Regions from separate parts of the Mesorhizobium sp. M7A.F.Ca.MR.148.00.0.0 genome, predicted to be linked through region 2. Evidence: riboswitches for the same ligand, from Rfam matches in the RefSeq annotation. Region 2 holds a riboswitch; each other region holds the start of a gene.

Region 1 (5,330 bases), on a different contig from region 2:
CTCTATCGCGTCGCCGACTATCTGCTGATCGCGCTGTTTGGGTTGGTCGCGGTCATGGTCATCGTGGCGTGATCTACTTCACCCTCCCCCTTGTGGGGAGGGTAAGAAACGCTCAGAACTCGATCCCCTGCTGCGCTTTCACGCCTGCGGAAAAATGGTGCTTGGTCACGCCCATTTCGGTGACGAGGTCGGCGGCCTCAACCAGCGCCGGCTTGGCGTTGCGGCCGGTGACCACGACATGCAGGCCCTCACGCCGCGCCTTCAACGCCACAACCACTCTGTCGAGGTCGAGATAATCGTAGCGCAGCGCAATGTTCAGTTCGTCGAGCACCAGCAGGCTGATCGACGGATCGGCCATCAGTTCGAGCACCTTGGCCCAGGCGGCTTCGGCGGCGGCGATGTCGCGCTTCAGGTCCTGCGTTTCCCAGGTGAACCCCTCGCCCATCGCGTGCCAGACGACGCGGTCGCCGAAGGCGGCGAAGGCGTCCTTCTCGCCGGTGTGCCACTTGCCCTTGATGAACTGGACAACGCCGACGCGCTTGCCGTAGCCGAGCATCCGCAGCGCCAGGCCGAAGGCAGCCGTGGTCTTTCCCTTGCCCGGTCCGGTGTTGACGATGAGCAAGCCCTTCTCGACCGTCTTGCTCGCCACCTCGGCATCCTGCACAGCCTTGCGCTTGGCCATCTTGGCGCGGTGGCGTTCTTCGTCCCTATTGTCGATGTCGGTCATGTCATTTCACCTTGAGCGGCAGCCCCGCCACCATCAGCAGCACCATGTCGGCAACGGCGGCGACCTGCTGGTTGAGCCGGCCGGCGGCATCGCGAAACCGGCGCGCCAGTGCATTGTCCGGCACGATGCCTTGTCCGACCTCATTGGACACCACGAACCAGGGCCCGCGCGGCCGCGACAGCACCTCCGTCAATCGCCGGCATTCCAGCTCGAAATCGTGTTCAGCCAGCATGTGGTTGGTCAGCCACAGCGTCAGGCAGTCGACAAGCACCGGCCGATCCTCCGGCAAGGCGGCAAGCGTACCGGCGAGATCGAGCGGTGCGTCGATGGTCGTCCAGCCTTCGCCGCGCCGCGATCGGTGCAACGCGATGCGTTCATGCATCTCGTCATCATAGGCTTGCGCCGTGGCGACATAGATCCAGGGAGGCGGCAAGGCGGTCGCCAAAATTTCGGCGTGCGCGCTCTTGCCGGAGCGCGCACCGCCGATGAGGAAGGTCAGTGTCTTGCGATCAGGCAAAGCTGTCGCGCAGGCTGGTCGCGGTGCCGGTGAAGCGGCCACGCACCACACCGACGACCGCGCCGAGCACCAGCCAGAACACCAGATTGGTCACGGTCACCGCCACCACGAACTGGTGATGCAGCCCTTCCGGAATCGCCGTCTCGTAACTGCCGGGCTGCGGCGCACCGACAATATGCGGCGCGACGATCAAAAGGAGGGCAAGGATCGCCAGCGGCAGCGACTTGCGGAACGCGATCAGGCCGAGACCGGCAGCGGTCGCCGCCACCGTTGCCCACCACCAGATCTGGCGCTGGGTGAGATCGGCGGCCGGCATGGCCGGCAGTTCCGGCGGCAGGCCGAGGCCAGGCGCCAGCGTGAACACGGCGAAGCCGGCCAGGCCCCAGAACACGCCCTGGCGCCAGCCACCGATGCCGCCGGCGAATTCGGAGACCGCGACCAGGATCAAGGCGAAGCCGATGCCGGTGACAATGTTGGCAAGCACGCTGAAGGCGAAACGCTCGAAACCATCTGCCGGCGCCCAGCCTTCGTCTGCCGGAGTGGCTTCCGCCGCCGGGGCAGCAGAGCTCATGGCATCTCCCGCCAGAGCAGTTGTGCTCATGGCATTGCTATCCGTTACGGCCGGAGCGACATGGTCATGGTGATGCCCGCCGCCCGCCTGTTCGTAGACTTCCGCCTTCAGGATCAGCGGCACGGTGGCGTAGGCTTGCAGGCAGGCGAGGACGACGCCGGCCACGAGCCCTGCGATCGCCGCGATGAACACGACGTTGCGAAACAGGTTCATGATGTCAGCCCCTCGTCAGTGGCAGGGAAACGCCATCGAATGGCGATAGTCGTGAGCCGCATTGTGGACCGCATCGATATGCGAGAAGCCGACAAAGCCCATCACGAAAATGCCGAGCAACGCGGCAAGCGCGAGCTGCATGAGGCGCGACTGCGAGGAGACGGAGGTGCCGAGGGAGACGGAAGCGGTAGTCATGTCTTGTCCTTTCGCCCTCCACCCGAGGGCATCGAAGTCAGTTTCCTGTCGCCGGCAGGTCTCCTGGCTCACGGATCAGCGTCCTTCCCCACCTTCCCGAAGAAAAATCTTCAGTGGTTTATGGAGAGGACTACCGCACACAGTTGCGGGGGCAGCCACGGCATTGGGCGAAATTCGCCCTCACCGCATTCCCTCTTGGCTCCAAAATGGAACCGGCGACACCGGTGACTATAGGCAGAATCCTCGCTTCCGGCAAACCAAATTCCGCCGGTGACCATTGCGAATGCGCCATGAAGGTCAAAGTGATTTCGGCAGATAGCGCCACGTCACAAAGCCGCAGACCGCCGCCAGCAGACCGAGCGTGACGAACACCGAGCCCAGGCCGAAGAAGGCCAGCGCCACCGAATAGACCAGCGGCGGCGTCAACTCGGAAAAGTCGAGATAGGTGCGGTAGACCGCTGCCATCTGAGATCTTTCATAGGAGCGCACCGAGCGCATGAAGGCGGTCGAGCCGAGGGCGTCGAGCGCAATGGTGAAGAAGGCACCGCCAAGCAGGAAGGCGCCGGTAAGCAGCGGCACGGTTTCGCCGACGAAGCCCGCCGCCAAAAGCGCGGCCGACATGGCGAAATAGGCGAATGTCATGGTCCCGCGGCCACCAAAGCGCTTTCCTGCCTTGCCCCAGAAAATCGCCATGAACAACAGCGCGTTGCCGGCCGAAACCAGCAGGCCGCCGGCCAGCTTGCCCTCACCTGTGATGACCATGAACAACGGCCCATAGACGAAGAACGTCGTCCAGAAGCAGGAGCGGCCGAAGGCGATCAGCCAAGCCAGCCTGAGCCTGGGCTGCGGCACGAAGCGGCCGATATTGGCGAGCGGATTGACGGGGCGCGTCTTGCCCGGACGGATAGACTGGTTGTCGCCGAGGCGGTAGGTCCAGAACAGCGCCAGCAGGGCAAACGCGAACACCGCGACCGCACCATGCGCAGCATAGATGCCGAAGCGCGTGTAGAGGAAGATGCCGAGCGTCGGCCCACCGGTCCAGGCCAGCATCGACCACGCCATGCGCAGCGATTCGGCCTGCATGAAGTCGGTCTTGCGGATGTGGTCCATGATGTAGAGATTGAGCGTGATCGACAGCGCGCTGGCGCCCATCACCCGGCACAGCATGCCGGCCAGTTGCCCGGCAAGCGTGTCGGTAACGAAGAACAGCGAGCCGACGGCCAGCAGGCAGGCGCCCGCCGTGTAGACCCAGCGGCGGGCAAAACGGCGGATCAGCATCGGCATGAACAATGTCACCGACAGGCCGAGCATCGCCACGACTGTGTAAAGCATCGACACGATCTGCTCGTTGTGCAGGATCTCGTAGGCCTGGATCGGGATGACGCTCGACACCGTGGCGCGGGCGAAGGATTCGACCGCATAGAGCGACGCGAAGGTGCGCGCGTCCGCGGCCTTGAGAGCCGGCAGCCAGATCGGATGGCGCACATGGGTGGACATTGCTTTCCCCGAAGCAGATTCACCGGGTCAAATCTGAGGTGGCGATCCCAGCGCCAATAAGAGGAAACCGACGCGCATCCGGCAAAAGCGAAGCCGGCCAAAGGCTTCCCTGCACTGGCCCAATGCCGCGGCTGGCCCGGGTTGTCGGCAGAGTTGCCGGTCTTCTTTTGTGCCGGGCAACCGTGATAGTCCTCCAGCGGGGCTGAATCAGAATGCGAGACCATGAGCATCCAAACGCCGACCGCACCCGTTCCGGATCGACCAAAGCGCATCGTCGCTATCGACATCGTGCGCGGCATCGCGCTGATCGCCATGGCGAGCTACCATTTCACCTGGGATCTGGAGTTCTTCGGCTACACCGATCCCGGCCTGACCGCCTTCGGCTGGTGGAAGATCTACGCGCGCGGCATCGCCTCGACCTTCCTGTTCCTGGTCGGCGTCAGCCTGTACCTCGCCCATGGCCGACAAATCCGCTGGAACGGCTTCTGGAAGCGATTCGCCATGGTCGCGGGAGCCGCGATCGCGATATCGGTCGTCACCCGTATCGCCACGCCGGATGGATTCATCTTCTTCGGCATCTTGCATGAGATCGCGCTGGCCAGCCTGCTCGGCCTCGCCTTCCTGCGCCTGCCGGCTTTGTTGACGCTGGTCGTCGCCGGGCTCGTCATCACGGCGCCTGTCTATCTGCGCCTCGAGGCGTTCGATCACCCATGGCTGTGGTGGGTAGGCCTGTCGGCGAACAATCCGCGCTCCAACGACTACGTTCCGTTGTTTCCATGGTTCGGCGCCGTGCTTGCGGGCATCGCGATGACGAAACTCGCCGCCGGTTCAGGCGTACTTGCCCGGCTTGCCGAATTGGCGCCCGGTCGCTGGGCCAACCCGCTGGTCTTTATCGGCCGGCACAGCCTGGCGTTCTACCTGATCCACCAGCCATTGCTGATCGGCTGCATGTGGCTGTTCTCGCAGATCATGCCGGCACAGGTCGAAACCCCGCAGGTAAATTTCCTCAAAACCTGCCAGCTGTCCTGCGAGCAGTCGCGCGACACCGAGTTCTGTACGAGCTACTGTGTCTGCATGCTCGATACGCTCGAGGGCGAGGCAACGCTTGATCGGCTCTACAACAACGATCAGACTGCGGAATGGAAGACGCATCTGTCCGATCTCGCCGGCATGTGTACCGCCAAGACCGACAGCAAGTTGATGGAGGAAGGGGTCAAATGACCGAGAACCAGCCGAAGCCGGGGCTCATACCGTGGCCGCCGCTGATCTACACCGCCGCCATCGCCATCAGCATCGCGCTGGGCCTGCTCTATCCCCTGCCCTGGATCGGTGACCTCCTGGGCGATATTCTTTTCGCCACCGGCTGGGTGGCGCTGTTTGCCGTCGCCGCGCTCTGGGTCACCGCGATCCGCACCATGGTCCGCGCCGAGACCACGCTGAACCCGAACGCTGTGCCCGATCACCTGGTCACCACGGGTCCCTTCGGCATCACCCGCAATCCGATGTATCTGGCCAACACCCTGCTGTTGATCGGCGTCGCCTTTATCTCGGGCATCGTGTGGTTCCTGCCGCTCGCGTTCATCGCCGCCTATGCCACGCAAAAAATGGCG
Region 2 (15,559 bases):
GAGGATGAAGGTCTTCTTGTAGTCCTTGTTGGCGTACTGACCCATCGCCTCATGGAAATTGTCGTTCTGGTAGGCGACGTTGAAATAGTTCTTGTTGCACTTAGCGCCGGCAAGCGCCGACGGGCCGGCATTGGGCGACAGATAGATGACGTCCTGCGCCACCGCGTTGGGCACCACCGCCATCGCCAGGTTCGACCAGATGATGCCGGTGAGCAGGTCGACCTTGTCGCTCTGGATCATCTTTTCGGCGAGCTGCACCGCGATCTCGGGCTTCTGGGCATCGTCTTCGATGACCAGCTCGACATCCTTGTTGCCGGACTGTTTCATCGCCAGCGTAAAGGCATCGCGCATGTCGACCCCGAGACCCGCACCGCCGCCCGAAAGCGTGGTGATGACGCCGATCTTGACGGGTTCGGCATAGGCAAGGCCAGATGTGGCCAGCGACAAAGCGAACATGCTGGATGCCAGGATATTCTTCATTTTTCTCTCCTTCCCAGTGTTTTCAATATAGATAAAATAGCTTTAGAGCCGGGTGCGAACTTTCCAGAGTTCAGTGAACAGTTCAACCTCCAGCATCTCTTCAGACACGAAGCGCCCGACGTGCCGCCGGTGCTGCGTTTCATGCCGATGATGCGTTCGACTGTGGTGACATGATTGAAGCGCCAGCGCCCGGCCATTGCCGATCGGCGCGGTGTGGTCACCCAGACCCTTTTCGACCAGACGTCGGTCAGTTCGACACCGGCATTAAGGTATTCGGGGTAGTCGAAGCCATAGAGCAGGAAGTTCGGCCACTGTTCCTCGGGCGTAAGGTTGTCGCGCGTGAACGTGTCGATATGCGCTGACGGTCCAAGCATTCTGCGGCTGTCCCCTAGATGCTCGTTGCCACGGTCTTATCGCCGTGCGTGTGTTTGAATACGCAACTTGCGGGGAGCTTTGCGCCGACGCCGGGCTGGTCATCCGGCATATGCGGCAGCACCCGGCGCGATCGATATGCGACCGGCATTTGGCACAGCGAGACCTCCCACGCTCTCGACTGACGATTGAGAATTGCACCAGACCAAATTTATTTCAAGCCTAAAGTTTTTAGCCCTGCCCGAGCGTTGGTGCACAAATGCGGCATGTTCGGCATCTTCGGCAAGCTCTTTGGAAAACACCGTTTTTCGCCGAACGTCTCGCCGTCGAAAACCTGGGAAGGCCTGATCGGCACGCCCTTCTCGCCGCTGCAGGCGGCGGCCGTGGCCTTCGTCGCCTACTCGATGGGATTTCTTGGCGAGTTGGTCGCCTCGGCCATCAAGCGCGACCAGGGCGTCAAGGACTGGGGCCATCTGATCGAAGGCCATGGCGGCATGATGGACCGCACCGACAAGCCTGGTCTTCGCCGCGCCTGTCTTCTTTCACATTGTGCGCTATTTCTGGACGGTCTGAGCCGGCGGCCTCTTGCCCGCCGCGATCAGACCCGGATCAGCATAGTGACGACCAGAACCACGCTATTTGGCGCGTTTCCTGACATACAGTTCCAGCTTATGGCGGACGATTTCGAAGCCAAGCTCCGACGCTATCTCGGCCTGCAGTTTCTCGATTTTGTCGGAACGGAACTCGATCACCTGACCGGTGTCGAGGTCGATGAGATGGTCGTGATGTTCACGGTCCGCGTTTTCGAACCGGGCGCGGCCCTCGTCGAAGGCATGACGCTGGATGGCGCCTTTCTCCTCCAGGAGCCGCAACGTCCGGTAGACGGTCGACAAGGAAATGCTGCCGTCGATCTGGTGGGCACGAGAATACAATTCGTTCGCGTCCGGATGGTCGTGCGCATCCGCCAGCAGCCGCAAGATTACCTTGCGTTGTTCGGTCATCCGGACACCGGCGGCTTTCAAATTGCTCCGGAATCGCTCGAAAAGGTCGTTATCCGCTTTCATCCGCCATACTTAGCCGCGTTGCCACGCGACTGCAATTAGCTACTTGCAAATCAGTTGCAACTGCAATATTAGATGCAAATCAAACGCATTAGCATGACGTGAGCGGCGCATGGGCGACGATCAACTCCAGTCGAAAGGCATCCGATGACTGTTTCTGCTTCCCCAACCCGCAGGACGATGCTGCGGGCGCTTGGCGGCCTTGTGGCCATCGGTTTTGCGACGATGGCGAGCCTCGTTCCGGTCATGGCACAGGAGACCCAGCCTGCGGCAGGGAAGGTTCTGCGCGTCGTGACGACGTTCACGATCATCCAGGATATCGCGCAAAACGTAGCCGGGACCGCGGCAATCGTAGAGTCGGTGACCAAGCCCGGCGCCGAAATCCACGACTATCAGCCGACGCCGCTCGACGTGGTGAAGGCGCAATCGGCCGACCTCGTGCTCTGGAACGGCATGAACCTCGAACGCTGGTTCGAGAAATTCTTCGACAACGTGAAGAACGTGCCGAGCGCCGTCGTCACGGACGGTGTCGAGCCGATGGGGATCAAGGAGGGGCCCTACGAAGGCAAGCCCAATCCGCATGCGTGGATGTCGCCGAAGAACGCCCTCATCTACGTCGAGAACATCCGCAAGGCGCTGTCCAAGGCGGATCCGGCAAACGCCCAGGTCTATGCCGCCAATGCCGCCGCCTATTCGGAAAAGATCAAGGCAATCGACGAGCCCATGCGCAAGCGCCTGTCGGCGATCCCCACGGACCAACGCTGGCTGGTTACAAGCGAAGGCGCTTTCAGCTACCTGGCACGCGACTTCGATCTGCGCGAAGCCTATCTGTGGCCGATCAACGCCGACCAGCAAGGCACTCCGCAACAGGCGCGCAAGCTCATCGACCTGGTGCGCGAGAACAAGATTCCGGTGGTGTTCAGCGAAAGCACCATTTCGGACAAGGCGGCCAAGCAAGTCGCGCGAGAAACCGGAGCCACCTATGGAGGCGTTCTCTACGTCGATTCGCTGAGCGAGGAAGACGGCCCGGTTCCGACCTATCTGAAGCTTCTCGAAACCACCGTCGAGACTATCGTCCAGGGGTTCGGCGGGTGACCGGGGTTCGCACCGCGCTCGCTCCGGACAGCGTCCAGGGCAGCCCTGATCGAACATCGACCGGTAGCGGCCGGGTCGTTGCCTCCATCGACGTGGACGACGTCACCGTCAGCTATTCAAGCGGGGTCACGGCCGTACACTCCGCCTCTTTCAGACTCGGCGCCTCCACCATATGCGCGCTGGTCGGCGTCAACGGCTCCGGCAAATCGACGCTGTTCAAGGCGCTGATGGGCTTCCTGACGCCGTCGACCGGAACAGTGCTTATCGCCGGATTGCCGGTCCACGCAGCGCTGAAGCGCGGCCTGGTAGCGTATGTGCCGCAGAGCGAGGATGTCGACTGGAACTTTCCGGTGCTGGTGGAAGATGTCGTCATGATGGGCCGCTATGGCCACATGAATTTTCTGCGTATCCCAGGCAGAGCCGATCGCATGGCGGTCGACGCGGCGCTGGAACGGGTCGGCATGACCGATTTTCGCAAGCGCCAGATCGGCGAACTGAGCGGCGGCCAGAAGAAGCGTGTGTTCCTGGCGCGCGCTCTGGCGCAGGGCGGCGAAATCATCCTGCTCGACGAGCCGTTCACCGGCGTCGACGTGCAGACCGAAGCAGCGATCATCGATCTCCTTCGGTCGATGCGCGACGACGGCAAGCTGATGTTGGTGTCGACGCACAATCTCGGCAGCATCGTCAATTTCTGCGACCATGTCGTCATCTTCAACAAGACGGTGCTGGCCTTCGGACCGACAGAGACAACGTTTACGCAAGCCAATCTTGCGAAAGCTTTTGGCGGCGTGCTGAGGCATCTACGCCTCGGCGGCGCCGATCTTCACGACGACCCCGACGCTCGCCACCTGACCGTGCTGACCGATGACGAGCGCCCTCTGGTGCTTTACGGCGAGCGCGATCAAGAGAAGATGATGAAGCCCGACAGCGGATCGCCAGCCCCGTGATTGACATCCTGCTGGAACCCTTCACCTACAACTACATGGCCAAGGCCATCTGGGTCAGCGCCCTGGTCGGCATGGTCTGCGCGTTCCTGTCCTGCTATCTCATACTCAAGGGCTGGGCCCTGATGGGCGACGCGCTTGCCCACTCGGTGGTGCCGGGCGTTGCGGCCGCCTACATGCTGGCCCTTCCCTATGCCGCCGGCGCATTCGCCTCCGGCCTCATCGCCGCACTCGGCATCACCTTGGTGCGGCGCGTGACGCAACTTCGCGAGGACGCCGTGATCGGCCTTGTCTTTACAACGCTGTTCGCTGGCGGACTGCTGATTGCGTCGATCAGTCCGACCTCCGTAAACATCCAGTCCATCGTACTCGGCAACATCCTCGCAATCTCCGACGAGGATGTAACCCAGGTCATCCTCATCGCAGCGGTTTCGCTGGCTGTATTGGGGCTTCGATGGAAGGATATGATGCTGGTGTTCTTCGATGAGAACCATGCGCGCGGCGTCGGCCTGAATCCGTGGCGGTTGCGGGTCCTGTTCTTCGTGCTGCTCAGCGCCTGCATCGTCGCCGCGCTCCAGACCGTCGGCGCGATCCTCGTGATCGCGATGGTGGTAACGCCTGGTGCCACCGCCTATCTGCTTACCGATCGGTTCGGCGTCATGATCCTGCTCGCGATGGCGATCGGCGCGGCGACGAGCGCGGTCGGCGCCTATCTCAGCTTCTTTCTCGATGGCGCGACTGGCGGACTGATCGTGGTGCTGCAGACCGTGGTCTTTCTGACTGCCTTCGTCTTCGCACCCAAACATGGCCGTCTCGCCGCGCGCCGGGCGGCACGTGCCGCATCCCAGGTCGCGTCATGATGACAATCTGGTCCTGGATCGCCGAACCGCTCAGCCATGAGTTCATGCGTCGCGGTCTCACCGTCGCCATTCTGGTCGGCGCCATCTGCGCGGTGTTGTCCTGCTATCTCGTCCTGAAGGGCTGGTCGCTGATGGGCGACGCCGTTTCGCATGCCGTGCTTCCGGGTATTGTGCTCGCCTATATCGCCGGGATCCCGCTTGCCTTCGGCGCATTCGTGGCAGGGCTTGGCTGCGCGCTGGCGACGGGCTACCTCAAGCAGCACAGCCGGATCAAGGAGGACGCAGTCATGGGCATCGTCTTCTCAGGCATGTTCGCGTTTGGCCTGGTTCTGTTCGTCAAGGTCGAGACCGACCAGCATCTCAATCATATCCTGTTCGGCAACATGCTCGGCGTCCAGTGGCGCGACGTGATCGAGGCGGCGATCATCGTCGTGCCGGCGATCCTCATCGTTCTGGCAAAACGCAAGGATCTGCTGCTCTATTGTTTCGATCCGGCCCATGCGCGCGCGATCGGCCTGCCCGTCAATCTGCTGCATTTCGGGCTGTTGACGCTGCTCGCGTTGACCATCGTGGCCTCGCTGAAGGCTGTCGGGATCATCCTTGTCATCGCCATGCTGATCGCGCCGGGAGCGATCGGTTTTCTTTTGACGAAGAGCTTTGAGCGTATGCTCGCCATTGCTGCCGCGGCCGCCATCGGGTCGAGCGTCGTGGGAACGATCCTCAGCTATCACATCGACGCAGCCACGGGCCCGACGATCGTCGTGGTTCAGGCCGGCGTTTTTTTGCTTGCCCTGTTCCAGTCGAAGCGCCCAAAGCAACAGGTGCAACTGGGCATTTCGGGAGAGTAATAGCGGCGCTGGCCCCGGCCGAGGCCGCACTCAAAGCCGGTTGCGGATCAGCATGGTGACGACGAAGAACGCGCCGACCGAGCTGGTGATGATGCCGATCGGCAGTTCCTGCGGCGGCAGCAGCGTTCGAGCCAGAAGGTCGCTGGCCAGCAACAGCACCGCGCCGAACACGGCGCAGCTGGCAACCAGGCGCAGGTGCAAGGGGCCCGCCAGCGGCCGCGACAGATGCGGGATCATCAGCCCGACGAAGCCGATGACGCCGGCGACCGAGACCAGGATCGCCGTCGAGAAGGCGGCGACGAGAAAGGTCATCCTTCGCATCCGCGCCACCGGCACGCCCAGGCTTTCGGCGGCGTTTTCGCCGGCCAGGAAAGCATCGAGCCGGCGGTGGTTCCACAGCGCGTAAGCCAGGATAGTGCCCGCACCCAAGGCGCCGAGCCAGATATTGTCCCAGCGCGCCAGGCCGAGCCCACCCATGGTCCAGAACAGCACGGAGTGCGCGGCGCGCTGGTCGCCGGCAAAGACAAGATAATTGGTCAAGGCGGTGAACATGAAGGACACGGCAAGGCCGGCAAGGATCAGCCGCTCCGGGCCTTGCCCCCTCACCCGCGCAACCAGCAGCAGGACGACACCGGCAGCCAATATGCCGCCGGTGAAGGCCGCGACCGGCAATGTCCAGATGCCGAAACTGTCTCCGAAGACGGTGATGACGGAAACCGCACCCGCGGCGGCGCCCGACGACAGGCCGAACAGGAACGGGTCGGCAAGGTCGTTGCGGGTCACCGTCTGCAGCAGCGCACCGACGACGCCGAGACCGGCCCCGACGCAGATGGCCAGGACCGTGCGCGGCAGCCGCAGATCGACGACGATCTTGCCGACCGGCCCGGACACGTCGTGCCCACTGAAGCCGATTGCGCGGCCAAGTGCTGCAACAACGTCGGTCAGCGGGATCAGCGTCGAGCCATAGGCGATCGACAGCAATGCGAGAGCAGCGATCGCCGCCGCTCCCACCAGCATGGCCAGTGCGAATGCCGGATGGCGCAAACCTGGAAATGCGTCGTGTCTGTCAGGACGCGTGCGACGCACTTCCAGGATCTTTTGCTCATGCATGTCGTTGCCCCAAAACCGCTGCGCACTTTTGGGCGACAGGCATCAAAACGCTTCCGGATGCATGGCCTTGGCGATTTTGTCGATCGCTTCGATATTGGCGGGTCCGGGTGTCAGTTCGGCATAGCGCAGGGCGACGAAGCGCTCGTTCTTGACCGCGTCCGTCTCTTTCATGGCCGGATGGACCTTCAGGAAATCGAGCAGCTTCTTGTAGCCGCCGCCATCCTGGTAATCGAGCAGGATGAGGAATTGCGGATTGCGCGACGCCACCGTTTCCCAGTCCGTGTTGCCCCAGCTGGTGTCCATGTCGGCCATGATGTTGTCGCCGCCGGCGGCTGATATCATGGCGCTGGGGATGGCGAACTTGCCTGCGGTGAAGGGCTTGTCCTCGCCGGAATCATAGAGAAACACTCGCGTTGCCTTGCCGTTGCCGACCTTGGCGGTGATGTCGGCGAGCCGCGTCTTCCAGCCGGCAACAAGCTTCTCCGCCTCGGCCTCCTTGCCGAAGATCTTGCCCAGCTTTTCGACGTCGCCATAGAGCAGGTCCATCGAGGCGGCTGAACGGCTCTTGTCGAGATGGACGCAGCTTTCCGTCAGCTCCAGCGTCTTGATGCCGTGCGGGGCAAGCGTATCGGGTGTCACCTCGCCGCCCGGCTTCATGCCATAATACCAGCCGGCGAAGAAGAAATCCGGCTCGACCGCGACGAGGTTTTCGAGCGTCGGATATTTCGGCGCCAGTTCCGGGATCGAACCCTGCTCGGCCTTGAATTCGGGACCCACCTTGTACCATCCGGTGATGCCGGTCAGGCCGACGATCGACGGCTGCAGTTTCAGCGCGAAAGCCATCTCGGCCATGTTGAGATCCTGGATGACGGCGCGCTTCGGCGGCGCATCGAAGGTCAGCGGCTTGCCGCAGCTGTCGACCGTGACCGGGAAGGCCAGGGCTGTCGAGGCCAGCAGCGAGAGGACAAGCGAAAGGGCCAGGCGTTTCACGGGTTTGCTCCTTGTGGATGGGATTGGGTCGACTACGAAATGGCTTCAATCACGTCGGCGGCGCGGCACGGTTCGGCACATCGAACACCGTCAGTTCGCGATCTTCGGTCGGATGGCGCAGACGCAGCACATCGATGCCGAAAATCTCGCGGATCAGCTTTTGGGTCAGGGCTTCGCGCGGTGCGGCGAGCGCTTGCAGACGGGCATGGTTCATCACCGCCACCCTGGTGGCGAACGGTGCCACCAGCGCCAGATCGTGCAGCACCGCGATCACCGTCATCTCGAAGCCTGCCACGAGGTCGAGCAGTTCGCCGCGGGCGCGCGGGTCGAGATGGTTGGTCGGCTCGTCGAGGAACAGGATTTTTGGCTGCTGGGCGATGGCGCGCGCAAGTTGGGCGCGCTGGCGCTCGCCGCCCGACAGCGAGCCGATGGTGCGGCCAAATAGCGGCAGCAGGCCGGTCCGGCGCAGTGCATCGACGACGATCTCGCGCTCCTCGCTCCTGCGCCGCAGCCCGGCGTGCGGAACCCGGCCAAGCTCGACATAGTCGATCACCGCCAGCCGCGGATCGGGCTGGTCGGTCTGGCCGACCACGGCAATGTGCAGCGCCCGTTCGGCGGCTGAAATCCTGTCCAGGCGGCGCCCGCCGAGCTTCACCTCGCCGGAGCTCGGACGCAGCATGCCCGACAGCATGCGCAGCAGCGTCGTCTTGCCGGCGCCGTTGGGACCGATGATGGCAAGGCGATCGCCGGCGGCCACCGAGAAGCTGACCGCCTGAACCAGATCCCGCCCGTTCGCCGTGACGCAGAGGTCACGGGCTTCGAGAAGCGCTACGGTCATCGGCTGCTGCCCGCCGGCTTGCCGGGACGGCAAAGCGTATATACGACGATGCGATGGATGGAGCCGTCCAACTTTCCGTCACTTTCCAAAACTGGCGACGGAAGGAAGCTGGCGAACCGGCCGACAAGACCGGGATTCGCGTTTCCTCCCGGCACACCCCGTCCGGTCAACTCAGTGATGGCAGGTCTCCTGGCTCACGGGTCGTTGCGCCATCCAGCCTTCCCAGCCTTGCCGGCCAGTGGCATTCACGGATTTTGCTCGCCGCTTACAGTTGCGGGGGCAGCCACGGTCTCGACCTGAGCAGGCCTCACCGTGTTCCCTTTTCACCCCTCGCCTTTCGACTCGGGGACCATCACCGCTTCAGCGTAGATTTGCGCCGATCGCTTCGCAATGGATTTCTCGGACGGAGTGGTGGGCCAGCTAAGGGAAACAGGCATCGCATGCTCTCTTCATGTAATAATATAACATACCTAAGAGATGACGCGGGTCGCTGTCAAGCGAAAGCTCATGGGGCGGTTGGCAGGATGGCGACCGGCATCGGCGCAGATTGCACGGGATGCGCAATTTCGATCAAACTGGCTGCGCCAGGAAACGGCAGGATGATCTGGCCAATGCGAGGAGAAAATGGACCCGACCGAGAAAGCGCTGTGGTTCGTCGAAAGCCATCTGCCGGAGGCGATCTCGCTTGATGATGTCGCGCAAAGCAGCGGCGTGTCGCGTTTTCATGTGACGCGCGCCTTCGGCGCCGCCACCGGCCGGTCGGTGATGGGCTACATGCGCTCACGCCGGCTGACCGAGGCGGCGCGCAAGCTGGCGGGCGGGGCGCCCGACATCCTCGCCGTCGCGCTCGACGCCGGCTACAACTCGCATGAGGCGTTCACCCGTGCCTTCCGCGATCAGTTCGGCACCACGCCGGAACTGGTGCGCGCGCAGGGCACACTCGACAAGCTCGACCTCGTGGAGCCGATCCTGATGGACCAGTCCCTCCTCACCAATCTCGAACCGCCGCGTTTCGAGACCAGCCGGCCGTTCCTGATCGCCGGCCTCGGCGAACGCTACAGCTGCGAGACCAGCGCCGCCATCCCGATGCAGTGGCAGCGCTTCGGCCCCTATATCGGCAACATTCCGGGCGAGACCGGCGACGTCGCCTATGGCGTCTGCGTCAACGGCGACGATGCCGGCAATTTCGACTACATCGCCGGCGTCGAAGTGTCTGACTTCTCCGACCTGCCCAGGGACTTCTACCGGGTGCGGGTGCCGGCGCAGAAATATGCGGTCTTTGCCCACCGCGAACACATCTCGACCATCCGCCGGACGGTCAACACGATCTGGAACAAATGGCTGCCGGCCTCCGGGCATGAGATCGCGGACGCGCCGGAATTCGAACGCTACGGCCCCGAATTCGACCCGCGCAGCGGCAAGGGCGGGCTGGAGATCTGGATACCGGTGAAGGCGTAGTCGGTCAGGCCATCGGCAACGCCGGCCAGCGATCGGCGATCCGGCCGCCGGAAAACACCGCGATCGACCCGAACTGCTGCAGCACGGCTTCGCTCTGCGTCGGCCTTAGAAACGCGTAGTCGCCGGGCTTTGCGGTCGCGTCGGCGGGCAAGCCCATGAATTGCTGGTTGGAGGACAGGCCGAGCAGCCCGTTCGCCTTCATGCCTTCTGGGAAGACCGGCTCGGCCATCCACTTGCCGCCATAGAGGTAGCAACCCTTGCGCGGGAACCGGCCGAGCGCCTGCAGCAGGCGGGTGACGGCCGGCGGGCCGGGCAGCATCGGCTCGACCATTTTCAGGATCGGCGTGGCGATGAAGGCCGCCGACTGGAAGCCGTCGAGGCCTGGCGTATCGAAGTCGCTGGGCAGCACAAAGGCCGAGCCCATCGACACCTCATTGGCCGCGCCGCCATGATGGAGCAGCGCGGTCTTGCTGCCACCGATGTTCAGGATGCGGCGCTGGTCGGCGCCGAGACAGGCGACGAACGCCGCGGCCTGCGCCGACGCCTTTGCCAATGCCTTTGCCGGTCCGCCGAAAAGGCCGGGAATGAGCGGCGCATGCGCCTCGTAGGCCATGACGCCTTCGCAATGCAGCCGGGCCGGCAACGCGCTCAACGCCTTCGACAAGGCGTCAGGATTGGCGAACCCGCCGCGATGCAGCCCGACATCGATCTCGAAAACGATGCGCAGGCCGATGCCGAGTTCGCCAGCGAGGGCGCCATATTCCGCCAGTCTCTCCTCGCTGTCGACCAGCCAGCAGACGCGCGACCAGTCGGTATCGGCTTTCACCAGCGCCGCCCTTGCCGCGCCGATCGGCATCGGCTTGCCGTAGAGCAGATCGGCATCCGGGAACGCCTTCAGCACTGCCTCGCTGATCGGCGGGTGGAAGGTCATGAAGCGCTCACTGCCAAGCGCCTTGGCGATATACGCAAGCAGCGGCATGCACGCGAGCGATTTGTCGACCAGCCGCACGGCCAGGCCGGGATCCACTCTCCCCTTCACCAGGGCAATGTTGCTGTCCAGCCGGTCGCGATCGAGCAGCAGGCAGGGCTGGAAGATGCCGGCTTCCTTCAGCGCATCCGAGAGGGTGGAAAAATAGGTGGTCATCATTCGATGCCGAACAAGCCGGCCATATAGGGCGAGACGAATCGGTTTTGCGGATCGACGTCGCGGCGCACCGCCATGGCGTCGTCCCAGCGCGGATAGAGCTTTTTCAGATCCGCCGCTTTCAGGGTGTGCATCTTGCCCCAATGCGGCCTGCCGCCATATCTGCGGAAGATCGGCTCCGCCGCCCGCATGAACGGCAACGGATCGTTCGCTGCATCATGGTGGATGGCGATGGAGCAGGTCAGCCTGTTGTAGAATGGCGAAAGCCAGAACTGGTCCGGCGCGACCGAGCGCACCTCCATCGGGAAATAGACCTCGGGAAAGCGCTTCTCGGTCAGCTCGATGATCTCGGCCAGCGCCTTCGGCCCCTCCTCGAACGGCAAATGATATTCCATCTCGTTGAACTTGGTCTGCCGGTCGCTGGCATAGACGTTGAGCCAGTCCTGCACGTAGTCCTCGGCGGGAAATCTGGCGGCCGCCGAACGGATCAGGCGGCCACGCAGCGATGGCAGCCAGGCAAGTGAGGTGCGCAGCCGACGCAGCGTCCTCAAACCCGCCTCGTCCTCTTCCGGCGGCCGTGCGGTGGGTGCGGCGTCGCTGAAATCGCTGGCGATGAACTGCGCATAGCCGGAGAACGGAATGTAGTAGAATTCGGCCGAGCGATGCGCGGCCATCATCGCCTCGAAATCGCGCAGCATCTCAGTGATCGGCAGCACATATTTGCGGCGGCGCAACCGGTAGGTCGCGATGTTGTTCAGCGTCACTTCGGTGAGCACGCCGAAAGCGCCGAGCGCGACACCGATGGCATGGATCATGTCCTGATCCCCTGCCCGCTTGAAGTCGCGGACCTTGCCAAGCCCGTCGACGATCTGCACCGTCTCCAACTGCGTGTGATAGGCGCCGAGCGTCGGTCCCGAGCCATGCGTGGCGGTACCCAGCGCGCCGCCGATCGCCTGGCGGTCAATGTCGCCCATATTGGGCAGGCCCTGGCCAATGCCTTGCAGGATGTGCATCAGCGGGCCGAGCCGGGTCCCTGCCCGCACCCGCGCCCGATGTGTTTCGGCGTCGTGCGAGACCAGCCCTTCCAGCCTCTCCAGGGACAGGATCGTGCCCTGCGATTTCACCAGCGGCGTGAAGGAATGACCGGCACCGGCGACGCGCACCGGGCCAGGCGCGGTCCGGACGAGATCACCGAGTTCACCGGCATCGCCGGGGCTGGCGATCAGCTTGGGCTCGGCGCTTACAAAGCCCGACCAGTTGCTCCAAGTGTTCGACATGGGCTCCCGCTCAGGCAACGGCGCGGCGACGCCGCGACACAAGGACGAAGAGACCGAGCAGCACCACGCTGGCCACCGCGCTGGCGGCGGCGAATTCCGGAACTGGCCGGAAATCCTTGCCATCGATGAGCAGCGACGCCGCGATCGGCCCGATCGCCAGGCCGAACAGCTGGGCTGCCGGCACCAGCAGCACGGCGGTGCGCGTCTCGTCGGCGGTGATCGCCAGACGGATCTGGTAGGGCACGATGAACAGCAGGATAAAGCCCATGGCCAAGGCAGCGACCCAGAACGTCGTCAGGCCAGGGCTCCTGGCGAGAACCAGGGAGCTGACAAGCGCGACGACGCCGATCGCCGCGATGGCAAGGCGATAATCGATGCGCGCCTCGAACACGGTGGCCGTCATAGCACCCAGGACCTGCACGGCGAGGCTGGCCGAGACGATCAGGCCGACTGTGCGGCCATCGATGCCATACTGTGCGCCAAGCGGTTCCAGAAAGGCCCAGACCGCGCCGAAGAACATGAAATAGCAGAAGACCGACAGCAGCGCGGTCGTCGAGGGAAGCGTCAGCACGTTGGCCAGGTTCTCCTCCTTGGGCAGGTCGGCATAGTCACCGGGTACGGTGAAGGCGACCACCAGCGACGCGACGCAGACGACGGCAAGAACGATGAAGCCGCCCGCCGATCCTGCGGCCGGGATGACATAGAGCGCCAGCAACAAGGCGAGCGCGCATTGCGCCAGCGTCTGCATGGTGACGAAATAGCCGCCGATGCGCTCGGCGCGCCGCGAGCGGGCGATCAGTTCGGTGGCGATGGCGACCAGACCGCCCTCGGCGAGCCCGGCCAGGGCGCGGGCCGCAATCAGCGTGCCGGCGCTCGCGGCATAGGCCGTCCACACATTGACCAGCGCCAGCAGCAGCAGAAGGACGGCACTTTTCCAGCGCATGTGGTGCGCCGAAAGCAGCATCGCCACGACAGCCGAACCGATGGCAATAGCGATCATCTCGGCTGTGGCGACCAGCGCCAGTTCGTCACCGCTGACATGGCCCTCAGTGTAAAGGGCGCCGAGCAGCACAGGTTGAAGGCCGAGAATGAGCAGGCCGACCGAACCGATCCACAGGGCTGAGGCGAGCTGCCAGCCGGTCGGATTGCCGACCAGCCAGTCGCCACTGCCTGCGTGGCCGGTATCTGTCGAAGCCAAAGGCGCCTCCCAACGTCCTTGCCGTGCGGCAAAAAAGCTGACAACCTGTCAGTATTTCAGAAACTGATACTTGATCATATTTCTTGTCAACCGGAATTTGGGAAGCCGTGCGAAAGATCGGTGCATGACGGAATTGAAGAGAATGGCGACCGAGCCGAGGCGCAGGCCCAAGCAGGAACGCAGCCGCGAGCGCATCGACGCGATCCTGTCGACGACCATGCGGCTGATCGGGGAAAAGGGTATCGACGCCGTCACCATGAAGGAAGTCGGCATGCTGGCGGGCGGGCCGATCGCCACCGTCTACCACTATTTTCCCAACAAATCGGCGATCCTGGCGATGCTCTACGAGCGGTTTTCAGAGGTCAGCCGGGCACGGCTGACGACGATCATCGCCGAAATCCGCGAGGCGAACGACGTGATCGTGGCCGCTGACCGGCTGCTCGATGATTATCTCAGCCGTGTCGCCGGCGATCCGGCCATCCAGGATCTGCAGAACGCCATCCAGGCCGACAAGGCGCTCAAAAACCTCGACATCGCCGAAACCCGACACCAAGCCAAAATGTTCTGCGACCACGTCATCGCCTTGCTCGAGCCCGAGAGGCGCGAGCAGTTCGAACGCATGGTCCTGCTGATCTTCCAGCTCGCCGGCGGCGTGGTGCGCCTGGCGCTCGCCGAGGGTGAAGCGGAAAGCCGCCAGACCATCGAGGATTACCGGTCTATCATTCACACGCAGCTGCGGCTGTTTTTCTAGGGCGTCCGCGGCGATCTCAGCCGCGCCTATTTCGCCCGATGGATGAGGCCTTCGAAGCCGTGTGTCAGATCCGAAGCGCCGGCCGCGAACATCTTGACGAGATTTTGCGGACGGCCGGGAGTCTTGTTTGCGTCGAGGAGGACGGCCCTGCCCTCATGCATGACGAAATCGAATTTTCCATAGTCAAAGCCGAGTTCACGCCGACGCTCACGCAATTCGTCGGGCACCGGGACGGGCTCGCGCCGGATCGTCTCCGATGCCTTGACCAGGCCGTTCGGGGAGACGTAGCGGGTGCAGCGCTCGCGCTCTCCGCAAAACACCCAGAAACGAACAGCAAAACCGTCGGGTTCTCTCTCCGGAATGAACTTTTCCACGACGAGATCGTCGCAATCAAAGACGCCATCTGGAACGTCGCCGAGAGATCCATGGACCTCATAAGGATGCAAGGCTGGCAAGCGCGGAAACGGCTGCTGTTTCCCGGCACGCTCGGATCGCCGGTTGAGGAGCGTCTCCGGAATACCCCGATTGTTGAGATTGCTTTTGACGATCACCTGACCTTGCCAGCTGTCGGTTCTGTCGACCAATGCGCCGCTGATCCGCCGCTTGGATATGTCGGCGGCGCCGATGTTGAGGCAGAAGGCAAAACTCCGGGCGTAGTCGACATAGTCCGTGGGCGTCACCGTGGCATCGACATGCAATACCGCCATATCGGCGCTGACCGGCTTCGACAGGCCTTGCTGAACCTGAACCGAGTGGCCGCGCCTTTTCAATTCCGCAAGAATGTCGAACAGCATGTATGGGCTGCTCCTGCGCAGCAGGATGTCGCGCCTGCCCAGGAACCTGTCATGCTCGTGCGTTATCACAACGATGCGCGCCACTATCTACCTCTTGGACTGTCTGTAAATTCTTGAAATGTCTTGGCTTGTCCGACGACCTCTATTAAGCCCCGGCGGGTATCCAAATCCAGGCGTCCAGGGGCCAATAAATTGCATGACAAATCATTGGGACGATTACCACCGCCATTGGAAACTTCTGGAAGCGCCGCTCCGGCCAACAGCGGAAACCGTCGCTATATTCGATCGCGAACTTGATCTCGGAAATGCCGATGTCCTCCTCTTGGGGGTGACCCCGGA
Region 3 (5,330 bases), on a different contig from region 2:
CGTCGTCGTAACGCACCTCGACGAAGCCGGTCAGCGGGAAATCCTTGCGCAGCGGGTGGCCTTCGAAACCATAGTCGGTCAGCAGGCGGCGCAGATCGGGATGGCCCGAAAACAGCACGCCGTAGAGATCGTAGGTCTCGCGCTCGAACCAGTCGGCACCGGGAAAGACGCCGGTGATCGATGGCACCATGGTTTCCTCGTCGGCCTGCACCTTGATGCGGATGCGCACATTCTGCTTCGGCGACAGGAGATGGTAGACGACGTCGAAGCGCTTGGCCCGCGACGGATAGTCGGCGCCGCAGACGTCGATGATCGAGATGAACTGGCAGCGCGCATCGTCGCGCAGGAAGGTCATGACCTCGACCAGATCGCGCGGCTCGACGCGGATGGTGAGTTCGCCATAGGCGATATCAGCCTCGTTCACGCGGCCGATCAGCTTCTCGCCGAGATAGTTCGACAGTTCGCTCAGGGATGCGGTCATGGATTTACCGTTCGATCGTGCCGGTGCGGCGGATCTTCTTCTGCAAGAGAAGAATGCCGTAGAGCAGCGCTTCGGCGCTCGGCGGGCAGCCGGGCACATAGATATCGACGGGCACGATGCGGTCGCAGCCGCGCACCACCGAATAGGAGTAGTGGTAATAGCCGCCGCCATTGGCGCAGGAGCCCATCGAGATGACGTAGCGCGGTTCCGGCATCTGGTCGTAGACCTTGCGCAGCGCCGGCGCCATCTTGTTGGTCAGCGTGCCGGCGACGATCATGATGTCGGACTGGCGCGGGGACGCGCGCGGCGCGACGCCGAACCGCTCCGAATCATAGCGCGGCATCGAGGTGTGGATCATCTCGACCGCGCAGCAAGCGAGGCCGAACGTCATGAACATCAGCGACCCGCTGCGCGCCCAAGTGATGAGCGCCTCGGTCGAAGTGACCAGAAAGCCCTTGTCGGCCAACTCGTTGTTGATCTCGAGGAAGAAGGGATCGTCCTCCCCCACCGGCCTGCCGGTGTTGGGATCGATAATACCCTTGGGCTTCGGCGCGACGAGGGTGCCTGAACTGTCGTTCAATCCCATTCCAGCGCTCCTTTTTTCCATTCATAGGCAAAGCCGATGGTCAGCACCGCCAGAAACACCATCATCGACCAGAAACCGAGCATGCCGATCTTCGAAAACGACACCGCCCACGGAAACAGGAAGGCCACTTCCAGGTCGAAGATGATGAACAGGATCGACACCAGGTAGAAACGGATGTCGAACTTCATGCGGGCGTCGTCGAACGAGTTGAAACCGCACTCATAGGCGGAAAGCTTTTCGGGATCGGGATTGCGGTAGGCCACCAGGAAGGGCGCGGCCAGCAGCGCAAGGCCGACAACCAGCGCCACGCCTATGAACAGGACGATGGGCAGGTATGAGCTCAAGAGTGCGTTCATGCTCGGCTTTCCGTTGGCGCCAATCCAGTTTGATTACAGCACCGGACCCTAATGCGGAAGCGTGACAGTTTAACCGCTGAACCGTTTTAAGGGCCTATGCTGCAACGCGGCGAGGGTTAGCGCAGCACTTCCAGCGAAGCAAGTCAAACCTTGTTCAAAACACCGAGCTGGACGGCATATCGCGGCAAACTGGTCCGATCTGCTCCTGTTTGATTTCCTTCGCGTTTTACTCCACTTTTCTCTCCTGACATGGATGCAGCCAAAACCCTGCTAGCATGGGTTGGAATCAGCCATTCGACCCTCGGTCAAACACTTCAAAGTGATGCCTGCATGAAGGAAAAGATCTCGCTCCCCACGGCCCGTCGCATCGCGCTTGCCGCCCAGGGGTTTCTCGATCCCCGCCCGACCGGCACGCCCGACCGCCGGCATTTTGCCCGCACCCTCTCCCGCACCGGCCTGCTGCAGATCGATTCCGTCAGCGCGGTGGTGCGCGCTCATTATATGCCGCTCTATTCGCGCCTTGGTCCCTACCCGTTCTCGCTGCTCGACAACGCGGCCGTGACGCGTAAGCGCACGGTTTTCGAATACTGGGCGCACGAGGCGTCCTTCCTGCCGGTCGAGACCTACCCGCTGATGCGCTGGCGCATGCAGCGCGCCGAGCGCGGCGACGAAATGTATCTGGGCCTCGCCAAATGGGGCCGCGAGCACGCCGCCTATATCGAAGAGATTTACCGCCAGGTCGCCGAGCGCGGCCCGATTGCCGCTTCCGCGCTCGAAGGCCAGAAAGGCTCGGGTGGCTGGTGGGGCTGGAGCCATGCCAAGCACGCATTCGAATGGCTGTTCTGGGCAGGCCGCATCACCACGGCGCATCGTCGCGGGTTCGAGCGCTTCTATGATCTGCCCGAGCGCGTGCTGCCGCAGGCGATCCTCGACCTCCCAGTGCCGACGCCTGAGGACGCGCACCGCGAATTGCTGCGCATTTCCGCCCGCGCCCACGGCGTGGCGACTTCAGGCGATTTGCGCGATTATTTCCGCCTGTCGCCGGCCGACATGAAAGGCCGGCTGGAGGAACTGGTTGAAACCGGCGAGTTGCTGCCGGTGCGTGTCGAAGGCTGGGACAAGCCGGCCTATCTTCACCGGGACGCCCGCCTGCCGCGCAAAATCGGGGCCCGCGCCCTGCTGGCGCCCTTCGATCCGGTTGTCTTCGAACGATCGCGCACCGAGCGGCTGTTCGATTTCCATTACCGCATCGAGATCTACACGCCGGCCGACAAGCGGCAATACGGCTATTATGTCCTGCCGTTCCTGCTCGGCGACAGGATCGTGGCACGCGTCGACCTCAAGGCAGATCGTCCGGCCAGCGTGCTGCGGGTCCATGCGGCCTACGCCGAGCCCAAGGCGCCACCTGAAACCGCTGCAGAACTGTTCGAGGAATTGAAGCAGATGCAGGGCTGGCTCGGGCTCGAACGCATGGAAGTGACCCCGGCCGGCGATTTGGGTCCGGCGCTGGCCGACATCGCCATGTCGTAAGCTCGCGTTGACACCGCCGCTCGCAAAAGCCTAAATCCGGTTCAGATGGTCTCTTGCCCGCAACGGCAAGAGCTAAGAGGGAATGCGGTGCGGGGCAAAATCCCAAATCCGCGGCTGTCCCCGCAACTGTAAGCGAAGAGCCAAGGCCGAAAGCCACTGGGAGTTCCCGGGAAGGCGGCTACCCAAGGCGATGACCCGCGAGCCAGGAGACCTGCCGTCTGCGACTTTAGAATCCGATCGCCCGGCGGGTTTCCGGGCAAGGAGCCCGATCTTTGGACCACGACAGCAGTTTTTCGGCTGGCACAGCGGATATTTCGTCCGGCCATGATGATGCCTTGGCCGGCGTCACCATCATCGTCTGCGCCTCTTGCCGCGATGAGACCGGCTCCGACGCTCATCCCCGCGCCGGCGAATTGCTGGCGGAGGATACGCGCCGCGCCGCATCCAGCGACGACATCCGCATCCGCAGCGTCGAATGCCTTGGCAATTGCAAGCGGCGCCTCAGCGCCGCCATCCTGCGCGACGGCTGCTGGAGCTATGTCTTTGGCGACCTGACCGAGACCAGCGGGGCCGACCTCGTCACGGGCGCCAAGCTTTTCGCCACCTCGACCGACGGCCTCATTCCCTGGCGTGGCCGTCCCGATAGCCTGAAGCGCGGCCTCGTTGCCCGCATTCCTCCCCTCGACATGCTGAAGGACTGACCATGACTGCCCCAGATTCGTCTGCGAACCTCTCCCGCGTTCCCTGCACCGTCGTCACCGGCTTCCTCGGCGCCGGCAAGACGACGCTGGTCCGCCATCTCCTGGAAAACGCCGGCGGCAAGCGCATTGCCATAATCGTCAACGAGTTTGGCGACATCGGCATCGACGGCGAGATCCTGAAGGGCTGCGGCATCGACACCTGCCCGGAGGAAAACATCGTCGAACTGGCCAATGGCTGCATCTGCTGCACCGTCGCCGATGATTTCGTCCCGGCGCTTGACAAGATCCTGTCGCTGACGCCGAGGGTCGACCATATCCTGATCGAGACTTCGGGCCTGGCGCTGCCCAAGCCGCTGGTCCAGGCCTTTCAATGGCCGAGCGTGAAGAGCCGCGTCACAGTCGACGGCGTCATCGCCGTGGTCGACGGGCCGGCATTGGCCGAAGGCCGCGTCGCCAACGACATGGACGCACTTCAGGCGCAGCGCGCCGGGGACGAGACGCTCGACCACGACGACCCGGTGGAAGAACTGTTCGAGGATCAGATCGCCTGCGCCGACCTGATCATCCTGTCGAAAAGCGACCTGATGGACGCCGCCGGCACCGCCCGCGCCAACGCCATCATCAACGAACACTCCGCCCGCGCCGTGAAGATCGTGCCGGCGTCGCATGGCAAGGTCGATCCCTCGGTGCTGCTCGGGCTCGGTCTCGCCGTCGAGGACGACATCGAAAACCGCAAATCCCATCATGACGGCGCGTTCGACCACGAGCATGACGACTTCGACACCTTCATCGTCGACATTGCCTCGATCGCCAATCCGGACGAGCTGGCAAAGCGCGTCGCCACCGTCGCAGAAGAAGAGAACGTGCTGCGCGTAAAAGGCTTCGTCGAAGTCGGCGGCAAGCCGATGCGGCTCTTGCTGCAGGCCGTCGGGCCGCGCGTCAATCATTACTATGACCGCGCCTGGACCGCGCAGGACGACCGCCGTTCGCGCCTCGTCGTCATCGGCCTGAAGGGGCTGAACCGCCCGGCGATCGAGCGTATACTCGCCGGCTGATTTCGGACACGGGTCGCGATGCACATCCTCACCACGACATCCGCCTCGCTCGACGACCTCGCCGAGCCGGTCGATCTGCGGCAGACGCCGGCGGATATCGTGGCGCTGTCCTTCACCGACAGCGACCTCGCCGGACTGGCGGCAGCTTGGAAGGCCGATGCCGGCCGCCTGCCCTCGATGCGGCTGGCCGCACTGCGTGACCTGCGCCATCCGATGTCCGTCGACCTCTGGGTCGACAGCGTCGCCCGCCACGCCAAGATCATCCTCGTGCGCATCCTCGGCGGCTACGACTGGTGGCGCTACGGCTGCGACCAGCTCGCCTCGACCGCCCGCGAACGCGGCATAAAACTGGCGCTGCTGCCCGGCGAATGCCGCGACGAGGATTTGCGCCTGATCGAAGCCTCTACGCTGCCGCGCGAGGAACTCGACGACCTGCTCGACTATTTCCGCGAGGGCGGCCCGGCGAATATGAGCGCGCTGGTGCGGAGGCTGGCACGGCTGGCGGGGTCGGATGCGCCTTTCGTCGAACCGGTCGCCGTGCCCAAAGCTGGCTACTACGAACCCGGCCGCGGCGTCGTCCCCCTCCCCCTCGAGGGGAGGGTCCGGCCGCAGGCCGGGGGT

Evidence for each region. Region 2 has a riboswitch for cobalamin ahead of EOB49_RS15690 (ABC transporter ATP-binding protein). Riboswitches for the same ligand answer to the same signal wherever they lie in the genome.
Region 1: linked by a shared signal. The riboswitch ahead of EOB49_RS29815 (CbtB-domain containing protein) and the one ahead of EOB49_RS15690 (ABC transporter ATP-binding protein) in region 2 are both predicted to bind cobalamin.
Region 3: linked by a shared signal. The riboswitch ahead of EOB49_RS21540 (DUF1636 family protein) and the one ahead of EOB49_RS15690 (ABC transporter ATP-binding protein) in region 2 are both predicted to bind cobalamin.

What each region holds. Positions count from the first base shown of each region.
Region 1 covers NZ_RZTB01000141.1:234-5,563, reverse strand. The annotation lists partial or broken gene EOB49_RS38100 (cobalamin biosynthesis protein) at 1-72, shown strand, start outside; gene cobO (cob(I)yrinic acid a,c-diamide adenosyltransferase) at 113-727, opposite strand; gene cobU (bifunctional adenosylcobinamide kinase/adenosylcobinamide-phosphate guanylyltransferase) at 729-1,244, opposite strand; gene EOB49_RS29820 (CbtA family protein) at 1,237-2,028, opposite strand; gene EOB49_RS29815 (CbtB-domain containing protein) at 2,044-2,223, opposite strand; cobalamin riboswitch at 2,259-2,455, opposite strand; gene EOB49_RS29810 (MFS transporter) at 2,521-3,720, opposite strand; gene EOB49_RS29805 (DUF1624 domain-containing protein) at 3,943-4,941, shown strand; gene EOB49_RS29800 (isoprenylcysteine carboxylmethyltransferase family protein) at 4,938-5,330, shown strand, end outside.
Region 2 covers NZ_RZTB01000035.1:903-16,461, reverse strand. The annotation lists gene EOB49_RS15745 (ABC transporter substrate-binding protein) at 1-480, opposite strand, end outside; partial or broken gene EOB49_RS15740 (tryptophan 2,3-dioxygenase family protein) at 523-668, opposite strand; partial or broken gene EOB49_RS15735 (2-aminobenzoate-CoA ligase) at 670-854, opposite strand; partial or broken gene EOB49_RS15730 (phosphatidate cytidylyltransferase) at 1,128-1,425, shown strand; gene EOB49_RS15725 (Fur family transcriptional regulator) at 1,488-1,916, opposite strand; gene EOB49_RS15720 (metal ABC transporter substrate-binding protein) at 2,139-3,008, shown strand; gene EOB49_RS15715 (manganese/iron ABC transporter ATP-binding protein) at 3,095-3,955, shown strand; gene EOB49_RS15710 (metal ABC transporter permease) at 3,952-4,812, shown strand; gene EOB49_RS15705 (metal ABC transporter permease) at 4,809-5,660, shown strand; gene EOB49_RS15700 (iron ABC transporter permease) at 5,691-6,677, opposite strand; gene EOB49_RS15695 (ABC transporter substrate-binding protein) at 6,813-7,760, opposite strand; gene EOB49_RS15690 (ABC transporter ATP-binding protein) at 7,810-8,598, opposite strand; cobalamin riboswitch at 8,760-8,967, opposite strand; gene EOB49_RS15685 (AraC family transcriptional regulator) at 9,223-10,056, shown strand; gene EOB49_RS15680 (alanine racemase) at 10,061-11,200, opposite strand; gene EOB49_RS15675 (D-arabinono-1,4-lactone oxidase) at 11,200-12,477, opposite strand; gene EOB49_RS15670 (MFS transporter) at 12,488-13,675, opposite strand; gene EOB49_RS15665 (TetR/AcrR family transcriptional regulator) at 13,800-14,426, shown strand; gene EOB49_RS15660 (hypothetical protein) at 14,453-15,304, opposite strand; gene EOB49_RS15655 (class I SAM-dependent methyltransferase) at 15,417-15,559, shown strand, end outside.
Region 3 covers NZ_RZTB01000065.1:67-5,396, reverse strand. The annotation lists gene EOB49_RS21560 (NADH-quinone oxidoreductase subunit C) at 1-481, opposite strand, end outside; gene EOB49_RS21555 (NADH-quinone oxidoreductase subunit B) at 486-1,067, opposite strand; gene EOB49_RS21550 (NADH-quinone oxidoreductase subunit A) at 1,058-1,423, opposite strand; gene EOB49_RS21545 (winged helix-turn-helix domain-containing protein) at 1,754-2,953, shown strand; cobalamin riboswitch at 2,983-3,187, shown strand; gene EOB49_RS21540 (DUF1636 family protein) at 3,226-3,654, shown strand; gene cobW (cobalamin biosynthesis protein CobW) at 3,657-4,709, shown strand; partial or broken gene EOB49_RS21530 (cobaltochelatase subunit CobN) at 4,728-5,330, shown strand, end outside.